DNA from 2 places in the Streptomyces sp. NPDC102258 genome. Region 2 is predicted to be linked to the other one. Evidence: riboswitches for the same ligand, from Rfam matches in the RefSeq annotation. Region 2 holds a riboswitch; the other holds the start of a gene.
What was found. A riboswitch is a leader RNA that binds a small molecule or an ion and turns the genes downstream of it on or off. The one in region 2 is predicted to bind cobalamin.
Positions count from the first base shown of each region.

Region 1: it holds a riboswitch for cobalamin, as region 2 does, so the genes downstream of both, cobN (cobaltochelatase subunit CobN) here and ACZ6ZT_RS01970 (ABC transporter substrate-binding protein) in region 2, are expected to answer to the same signal.

Region 1 covers NZ_JBVJLO010000025.1:36,384-41,252, forward strand. Annotated here, with positions in the region: gene ACZ6ZT_RS31120 (precorrin-2 C(20)-methyltransferase) at 1-461, opposite strand, end outside; gene ACZ6ZT_RS31125 (precorrin-8X methylmutase) at 458-1,105, opposite strand; gene cobG (precorrin-3B synthase) at 1,110-2,396, opposite strand; cobalamin riboswitch at 2,607-2,732, shown strand; gene cobN (cobaltochelatase subunit CobN) at 2,773-4,869, shown strand, end outside.
Region 2 covers NZ_JBVJLO010000001.1:419,538-424,406, forward strand. Annotated here, with positions in the region: gene ACZ6ZT_RS01960 (carboxymuconolactone decarboxylase family protein) at 1-175, shown strand, start outside; gene ACZ6ZT_RS01965 (GMC oxidoreductase) at 237-1,892, opposite strand; cobalamin riboswitch at 2,109-2,248, shown strand; gene ACZ6ZT_RS01970 (ABC transporter substrate-binding protein) at 2,284-3,276, shown strand; gene ACZ6ZT_RS01975 (FecCD family ABC transporter permease) at 3,273-4,316, shown strand; gene ACZ6ZT_RS01980 (ABC transporter ATP-binding protein) at 4,325-4,869, shown strand, end outside.

The DNA of each region.
Region 1 (4,869 bases), on a different contig from region 2:
AGCACCTCCTCGCCCTCGACGAGCGGGGTGCCGAGGCGGGCCGCGGCGGCGCTCACGGAGGTCACGCCGGGGATCACCTCGGTCGGGTACCGGTCGGCGAGCCGCTTGTGCATGTGCATGTACGAGCTGTAGAAGAGCGGGTCGCCCTCCGCGAGGACGGCCACGGTGCGCCCGGCGTCCAGGTGCGCGGCGAGGCGGGCCGCGGCGGCCTCGTAGAACTCCTCCATCGCCCCCTGGTAGCCGCCGGGGTGGTCGGTGGTCTCGGTGGTGACCGGGTAGACCAGCGGTTCCTCGATGTGGTCGGAGCGCAGGTGCTTCGCGGCGATCGAGCGGGCGATGGAACGGCCGTGGCGGGCGCTGTGGTAGGCGACCACGTCGGCTCCGGCGATGGCCTCGACGGCCCGCAGGGTCATCAGAGAGGGGTCGCCGGGGCCGAGCCCGACGCCGTACAGCTTGCTCATTCTTCCTCGCTCGCGATCGCGTTGACGGCGGCGGCCGCGATGGCGCTGCCACCGCGCCGGCCGCGCACGATCAGGTGGTCCAGGCCCGAGGGGTGCGCGGCGAGCGCGTCCTTGGACTCGGCGGCGCCGATGAAGCCGACGGGCACGCCGATCACGGCGGCCGGGCGCGGGGCGCCCTCCTCGATCATCTCCAGCAGCCGGAACAGCGCGGTGGGCGCGTTGCCGACGGCGATCACCGAGCCCTCCAACAGGCCCCGGTCCCGCCACACTTCGAGGGCGGCGGCGCTGCGCGTGGTGCCCATCTTCGCGGCGAGCGCGGGCACCGCCGGGTCGGAGAGGGTGCAGATCACCTCGTTGGCGGCGGGCAGCCGCTTGCGGGTGACGCCGCTGGCGACCATCTGCACGTCGCACAGGACCGGCGCGCCCGCGCGCAGCGCGGCGCGCGCCCGCAGCACGACGTCCGGGGTGTAGCCGAGGTCCCCGGGCAGGTCGGTCATCCCGCAGGCGTGAATCATGCGCACCGCGACCTGGGCGACGGAGGCGGGCAGCCCGGAAAGGTCCGCCTCGGCGCGGATCGTGGCAAAGGACTGCCGGTAGATCGCGGCGCCGTCCTTCTCGTACTCGAACACGGTGTACTCGCTCATTTCTTCACTGGGTGGTGCTGCGGGCGGTCGTCAGGGCCGCCGCCAGATCTGGGTGCCGGACGGTCGCGGGGGCGCGGCCGGCCGCGGAGACCTCGTAGCCGTCCGGGGTGGCGACGAGGTCCACCCAGGCGGCGGCGCGCGGATGCCCGCAGCGGCGTTCGCATCCGGACCAGTGCACGGGCAGCGGCCCGGGCGTCCGCCGTACGAGGGCCAGCGCGTCGGCGCGTACGTCGGCCCGGGACTTGGCGCAACCGGGCCGCCCGGTACAGGCGGTGACGGAGCGCCAGGGGTCTTCGGGGGTGGTGACGAGGCCGGCGTCGGCGGCGGCGGCGAGCGCGCGGGCGGCCGAGGGCCCGGTCAGTCCGGGGACGACGATCCCGCGCCAGGGTGTCAGCCGCAGCCCCGCGCGGCCGCCCGCTCGGGCCAGCGTGCGCCACTGGCCGCTGCTCAGCCGGCCGAGGGGGGCCAGTACGGACAGCGCGGCCCGCCCGTCCGCTCCGCGCACCAGCCCCGGCTCGGGCCCGTCACCCGGCGGGGGCACGGACGCGTCCGCGACCCGGCCGGTGATCCCGGCGGCGGCCAGCCGACCCGCCAACTCGTTGGTATCCAGGGCGTGTTCGGGGGGCAGTTCGCTCACCCGCCAGGCTCGCGTACCGGCCGACCGGGCGGCGTCGAGGAAGTGGCGGGCGGCGAGCAGCGCGGCCCGGGGGGCATGCTCCGCCGCGACGCGGACGCCCTCCCGGGCGCCGGCGGTGGACACCAGGGCCGTGCCGTCGGGGCGCGCGACCACGACGACGTCTCCGGCGAGGGCGGCCACGTCGCCGCGCCCGTCGTCGAGGGCGAACAGGAAGCGCCCGGAGAGCCCGGCCGCCGCCGGATCGGCGCACAACAGCCGGTCCAGCTCCGGCACCCAGGCCGACACATCGGGCAGGCCGGAGCGGTCCAGGCCGGTCAGCGGGGAGGCCACGATGTTGCGGACGCGCTCGTGCGAGGGCGCGGGGAGCAGCCCGGCCCGGTCCAGCAGCGCGGCGAGTTCCCCGCCGCAGGCCGCGCCGAGGCCGCGCAGTTGCGCGTTGCCGCGCGAGGTGAGGTCGAGGTGGCCGTCGCCGAGCCGGTCGGCGGCGTCGGCCAGCGCCACCGCCGCCGGGCCGTCGAGGAGCCCGCCGGGGATCCGGACGCGCGCCAGGAACCCGTCGTCCGCCGCGTGCAGGCGCAGCGCGCCGGGGCAGGCGTCACCGCGGTCCCGTATGACGGGTTCGTCCCGCGATGTGACGGAAGGGGGCTGGGGCATGGCCGCGAGCATACCCACGATTCCCCACGCCCGGCCTGTGTCAGACGCCACCCTCCCCACCCCGCAGCCCCCTCCCCCGTACGGTTCCCGCCGCCCCGTCGGCGTTTCGCGGCGCGGCCCCCGGGGCAGGTCCCCCGCGCTCCCGCCCGAGCGGGCCACCCCCACTCCCGGCCAGGGACGACGCCGCCTAGGATGACCTTCCGACGGGCCGTTCGGCCCGTCATCGCCGAGGACGGCGACATGGGAGGAAGCCCGGTGCGATTCCGGCGCGGTCCCGCCACTGTGAACCCCGCGGAGCGATCGGCGGGGTGAGTCAGGAACTCCCGTCGTCCTCACTGCCCGGGGCGCGGAAACCCCGAGGAAGGCCTGCCGCCGCATGATCCTGCTGCTGTCGACGTCCGACACCGATCTGCTGAGCGCTCGCGCCGCCGCGGACGGCCCCGTCCCGTACCGGTTCGCGAACCCCTCCCGCCTCCCCCTCGACGACCTCCCCGGGCTCCTCGACGGCGTCGGGCTGGTCGTCGTACGCCTCCTCGGCGGCCTCCGCGCCTGGCAGGAGGGCCTCGACGTCCTCCTGGCCCCCGGCCAGACCCGCCCGGTCGTGGTGCTGACCGGCGAACAGGCCCCGGACGCCCAGCTGATGGAGGCCTCCACCGTCCCCATCGGCATCGCGGCCGAGGCGCACGCCTACCTCGCGCACGGCGGCCCCGCCAACCTCGACCAGCTGGCCCGCTTCCTCTCCGACACCGTGCTCCTCACCGGCCACGGCTTCGAGCCCCCCGCCGCCTCCCCCACCTGGGGCCACCTGGAGCGCCCCGCCGCCGAGTCGGCCGAGGGCCCGCGCGTCGCGGTGCTCTACTACCGCGCCCACCAGATGAGCGGCAACACCGCCTTCGTGCACGCCCTCTGCGCGGCCATCGAGGCCAAGGGCGGCCGCCCCCTGCCGCTGTACGTGTCCTCCCTGCGCACCCCGGAGCCGGAACTGCTGGCCGAGCTGGCGGGCGTCGACGCGCTCATCACCACCGTCCTGGCCGCCGGCGGCACCCGCCCGGCCACCGCCTCCGCGGGCGGGGACGACGAGTCCTGGGACGCGGGCGCCCTCGCCTCGCTCGGCGTACCGATCCTCCAGGCCCTGTGCCTGACCGGCTCCCGCGGCGCCTGGGAGGAGAACGACGAGGGCCTCTCGCCGCTCGACGCCGCCACCCAGGTCGCGGTCCCGGAGTTCGACGGCCGCCTGATCACGGTGCCGTTCTCCTTCAAGGAGATCGACGAGGACGGCCTGCCCGCCTACGTCGCCGACCCCGAGCGGGCCGCCCGCGTCGCCGGCATCGCGGTGCGCCACGCCCGGCTGCGGCACATCGAGCGCCGCGACAAGCGGATCGCCCTCGTCCTGTCGGCGTACCCCACCAAGCACTCCCGCATCGGCAACGCCGTCGGCCTCGACACCCCGGCCAGCGCCGTGGAGCTGCTGCGCACCCTCATCGCGGGCGGCTACGACTTCGGCCCGGCGACCGATATCCCCGGCCTCGTCTCGGGCGACGGCGACGAGCTGATCCGCGCGCTGATCGAGGCGGGCGGCCACGACCAGGACTGGCTGACCGAGGAGCAGCTCGCCCGCAACCCGGTCCGCATCCCGGCGGCCGACTACCGCCGCTGGTTCGCCGAACTGCCCGCCGAGCTCCGCGAAAGCGTCGAGGAGCACTGGGGCGAGGCTCCCGGCAACATGTTCGTGGACCGTTCGGCGAACCCCGAGGGCGACATCGTCCTCGCGGCGCTGCGCCGCGGCAACCTGCTGATCCTGATCCAGCCGCCGCGCGGCTTCGGCGAGAACCCGATCGCGATCTACCACGATCCGGACCTGCCGCCCTCGCACCACTACCTGGCCGCGTACCGCTGGATCCAGGCGCGCGCGGAGGACGGCGGCTTCGGCGCCGACGCGATGATCCACCTGGGCAAGCACGGCAACCTCGAATGGCTGCCCGGCAAGAACGCCGGCCTCTCCGCCTCCTGCGCCCCGGACGCCGCCCTCGGCGACCTCCCCCTGATCTACCCCTTCCTCGTCAACGACCCGGGCGAGGGCACGCAGGCCAAGCGCCGCGTGCACGCCACCCTGGTCGACCACCTGGTGCCGCCGATGGCGCGCGCCGAGTCGTACGGGGACATCGCCCGGCTCGAACAGCACCTGGACGAGTACGCGCAGATCAGCGCCATGGACCCGGCGAAGCTGCCGGCGATCCGCGCGCAGATCTGGACGCTGATCCAGGCGGCGAAGCTGCACCACGACCTGGGCCTCGAAGAACGCCCGGACGACGAGGGCTTCGACGACTTCCTCCTCCACGTCGACGGCTGGCTGTGCGAGGTCAAGGACGCGCAGATCCGCGACGGCCTGCACGTCCTCGGCGGCGCCCCGACCGGCGAGGCCCGCGTCAACCTGGTCCTGGCGATCCTGCGGGCCCGCCAGATCTGGGGCGGT
Region 2 (4,869 bases):
GCGCTACGCCCTCGACCACCACCACCTGGACGAGGAGTTCTGGGAGCGGATGACCGCGCACTACAGCCAGCTGGAGATCGTGGAGCTGAGCATGAGCATCGGCTCCTGGCTCGCCTTCGGCCGGCTCAACCACGTCCTGGGCCTCGACAGCGTCTGTGTGCTGCCGGGCGGCTGACACGGCCCGGGGCCGGACGGGGGATCGTCGCCCTCCGTCCGGCCCCGGGGCCCCGTCCCGCTCAGAGGTCCGTGGCGATGATCTTCTCGATGTTGCGCTCGGCGAGGGCCGTGATCGTCACGAACGGATTGACGCTGGTGTTGCCGGGGATCAGCGCTCCGTCGATCACGTACAGGCCGGTGTAGCCGCGCAGGCGGCCGTAGTTGTCGGTGGCCTTGTTCAGTACCGCGCCGCCGAGCGGGTGGTACGTGAGGTGGTCGCCCCAGACCTTGTTGACTCCGAACAGGTCGGACCGGTAGATCGTCCCCTCCTTCGCGTTGATCTTGTCGAAGATGGTCTTCGCCATGTCGATGGACGGCTGCTTCCAGGCCGTCTGCCAGTCCAGCTCGACCTTCCCGGTGGCGGCGTTCCAGCTGAACCGGGCCCGGTTGGGGTTCTTCGTGATCGAGAGGTAGAAGGAGGCGTACGTCTCGATCCCGGTCGGCAGCGGTGCCACCTCGGCGAAGGCCCCGCCCGCGTCCCAGTTGTCGATGCCGCCGCAGGGGATGGAGGCCTGCACCTTGCCGGTGGGGTCCCAGAGGTGGTTCGCGCGGCCGCACATGACGTTGCCGTTGTCGCCCCAGCCCTTGCCGACCTCGTCGTTCAGGTTGGGCAGCGCGCCGGTGGCCTTCAGCGCGACCAGGAGCTTGCTGGTGCCCACGCTGCCCGCCGCGAAGAACACCTTGTCGGCGGTGACCGTCTTGGTGGCGACGACCGCCCCCGTGGTGTCGAGCTGCTCCATGACGACCGCGTAGCCGCCACCGCCCGAGGGGGAGACGGTGGTGACCCGGTGCAGGGGCGAGATGGCGACCTTGCCGGTCGCCTTCGCGGCGGCGAGGTAGGTCTTCTGGAGCGATTTCTTGCCGGCGTTGTTGCCGTAGAGGATCTCGCCGTCGATCGCGGACTTGGGGACGGTCCCGGCGACCTCCTGCTTCATGTAGTCCCAGTCGTAGACGTCCGGGACGAAGACGAAGGGGAAGCCGGAGCGCTGGGCGTGCTTGCGGCCGACCCGGGCGAACTGGTAGCAGTCCACCGTCTCGAACCAGTTGGGGTCGACGAGACCCACGCCGAGCCCGGCGTTGGCGCGCGGGTAGTAGGTCGAGTACATCTCGTCGGCGTCCACCGAGGGCAGGATGGCCGGGAAGTTCTGCCGCCTGGGCGTCACCGCCATGCCGCCGTTGACGAGCGAGCCGCCGCCGACCCCGCGGCCCTGGTAGACGATGATCCCGCCCATCTCCTCGGCATCGAGGATGCCCGTGTACCGGGGCACGTCCTTGTCGATGGGGAAGCCGAGGAAGTTGCTGAGCGGGGCCTTCGTCCGGGTGCGCAGCCAGTACGAACGGTAGTCGGGCTTGGTGGTGTTGGCGAAGATCTTGCCGTCGCTGCCGGGGGTGTCCCAGGCCATGCCCATCTCGATCATGTGGACGTCGACCCCGGCCTGGGCGAGCCGCAGCGCGGCGACCGAGCCGCCGTAGCCGGTGCCGATCACGAGCGCCGGGACGTGGGCCCCGGAGTCGATCGGAGCGTTCGCGGCGGCGGTACCGACGACGGTTTTCGCCTGGGCCGGTGTCGTGTTGACCGCGAGGGCCATGGCTCCAAGAATGGAACCGGTTCCAGCGATGAATCCACGACGCGAAACGCCCTTGGAAACCTTGCTGTGCAGGCTTTTGTCACGCATGTGACCTTCCTCACTCTCGATGGAGTGAGAACAAGTTCTAACGGCGACCGCGAAACAAGTCACTACATACGGCGAGGTAACTTGCGGCCGCGAAAACGGTGGATCGTCGCGCCTTCGAGCCCTGCCGCCCTTGCCCTGCGGAACCCGGTCCGGGCCTCCGGCGTATTCGGGCCCGGTGCGATCGGGGGAGCGACCGGCGTTACGGGTGAAAGGCGGCCTCTGGCAGACTTGGCCGGGTTGTCCGGGCGGCGCAGGACAGGAAACCGGTGCGAATCCGGTGCGGTCCCGCCACTGTGACCGGAATCCCGTCCGCGGGATCCCGGGAGTCAGACACTGACGCGCCGCCTCTTCACTTCGACCGGGGACGAGGATCCCCCGGAGAGGCCTTCCCATGTCGCGTTCTTCCCGCGCCGCCCTGCGCTCCTCTGCCGCCTTCGCCTGCCTGCTACCGCTCGCCGCCTGCGGCGGACCCGCCGGGGCGGACCGGCCCGACTCCGGCGCGAAGGCCGCGCTCGGGTTCCCGTACACCGTCACCAACTGCGGTGTCACCAGCACCTATCAGGCCCCGCCGGGGCGGGCCGTCACCATGAACCAGCACGCCACCGAGATCATGCTCGCCCTCGGGCTCCAGGACCGGATCGCGGGCACGGCCTACCTCGACGACTCCGTGCTCCCCGCCTACCGGGCCGCCTACGACAAGACCAAGGTGCTGGCCAAGGAGTACCCCTCCAGGGAGGTCCTCCTCTCCGCCGGCCCCGACTTCGTGTACGGCGGCTACGCCAGCGCCTTCGACAAGGCGCAGGGCCGCGACCGCGAAGGACTGGCGAAGTCCGGCATCGACTCCCGCCTGAGCGTGGAGTACTGCACCGAGGGGCCCGTCGGCCTCGCCCAGCTGAAGACCGAGATCACCGAAGTCGCCCGCACCTTCGGCGTGCCCGAACGCGGCGCGGCGCTCATCGCCGACGAGCAGCGCCGCGTCGACGCCGTGACCGCACGGGTGAAGGACGGACCGAAGCCGTCCGTCTTCGTCTACGACTCCGGCGAGGGCTCCGCCTTCACCTCGGGAGGTGGCGGCATAGGCAACGAGATCGTCTCCCTGGCCGGGGGGACGAACGTCTTCGCCGACCTCAAGGACACCTTCGGCGACGTGTCGTGGGAGAAGGTCATCGAGCGCAAGCCCGAGGTGGTCCTCATCTACGACTACGGCGGCACCACCGTCGAGTCCAAGAAGCAACGCCTGGTGAACGACCCGGCGCTGGCGGGGGTTCCCGCCATCCGGGACCGCCGGTTCGTCGTGCTGCCGCTGTCCTCCGCCGTCCTCGGCGTACGCGTCGCCGACGCCGTCGAGTCCCTGGGCCGCCAGCTGCACCCCGACGCCCCGTGAAGCGGCGCCGGACCGCCGCCGTCCTCGTCCTGCTCGCCGTTCTGCTCGGCGCGTCCGCGGTGGCGGGGCTCGCGCTGGGCCCCGTACGCATCGGTCCCGGCAGGGTCCTCGACCTCGTGCTCGCCGGACCCGGAGCGCGCGGCGGGGCCTTCGCCTCCATCGTGTGGGACGTCCGCATGCCGAGGGTGGTCCTCGGGACGGTCGTCGGCGCCGGACTCGCCGTCGCGGGCGCCGTGCTCCAGGCCCTCGTCCGCAACCGGCTGGCCGATCCCTTCCTGCTCGGCGCCTCCTCGGGCGCCTCGGCGGGCGCCGTACTCGTCATCGTCTTCGGCAGCGCCGCGGGCGCCGGCGCCGCCGGGTTCGCGGGCGGGCCCGGGGTGCCGCTCGCCGCGTTCGCCGGGTCCATGGCCGCGCTCGTCGCCGTCTACGCGACGGCCCGGCGCGGCGGCACGATGACCACCGGCCGGCTGATCCTGGCCGGAGTCGCCGTGCAGTACGTCCTGTCCGCCCTGACCAGCCTGGTGCTCGTGCTGTCCGCGCGCCCCGACCAGATCCGCTCCGTGCTCTTCTGGACGCTGGGCGGCCTCGGCGGGGCCCGCAGGGACGAACTCGCGCTGCCCGTCGCCGCGCTGCTCGTCGGCACCGCGGTCCTCGTCGCCCTGGCCCGGCCGCTCGACCTGCTGCTCGCGGGGGAGGAGGGCGCGCGGACCCTCGGGCTCGACACCGGCCGGTTCCGGGCGGCCGTCTTCGTCCTCACCTCCCTCGTCATCGGGGTGCTGGTGGCCTACAGCGGAGCGATCGGCTTCGTCGGGCTGATGGTCCCGCACGCCGCCCGGATGGTGGTCGGCGCCGGGCACCGGGCGTTGCTGCCCGTCGCCGCGCTCGGCGGGGCGGTGTTCCTGACCCTGGCCGACCTGGTCGCCCGTACGGCCGCGGCGCCCGAGGAGATACCCGTCGGCGTGGTCACCGCGCTGGTGGGCGGACCGTTCTTCCTGTGGATGCTGCGCAGGTCCGGCCGGAGCGAAGGAGTGGCCGGATGACGGGGCCCATGGAGACCGTCGGGCGGCCGGTGGAACTCGCCGTGGAGGCCGTGCGTTACGAGACCGACGGGCAGACCCTGCTGCACGGCGTCGACCTCACCGCCCGCCCCGGTGAGACCGTCGGACTGGTCGGGCCGAACGGCAGCGGCAAGACCACACTGCTGCGGTGCGTCTACGGCACCCTCCGGCCCTCCGGCGGACGGGTGCTGCTCGACGGCACCGACGCGGGCACGCTCGGTGTCAAGGCGCGCGCCCGGAGGGTGGCGGCGGTCCCGCAGGACGCGGCCGACACCCTCGGGCTGACGGTCCGTGAGGTCGTCGCCATGGGCCGCAGCCCGCACAAGCGGTTCTGGGAGCAGGACGGGCCGCAGGACGCGCTGCGCGTCGACGCGGCGCTGGAGACCGTCGGCGCGTCCGCCTTCGCCGGGCGCCGTTTCGAGGAGCTCTCCGGCGGCGAACGCCAGCGCGCGCTCGTAGCCCGGGCGCTCGCCCAGGAACCGGGCCTGCTCGCACTGGACGAGCCGACGAACCACCTCGACATCCGCTTCCAGCT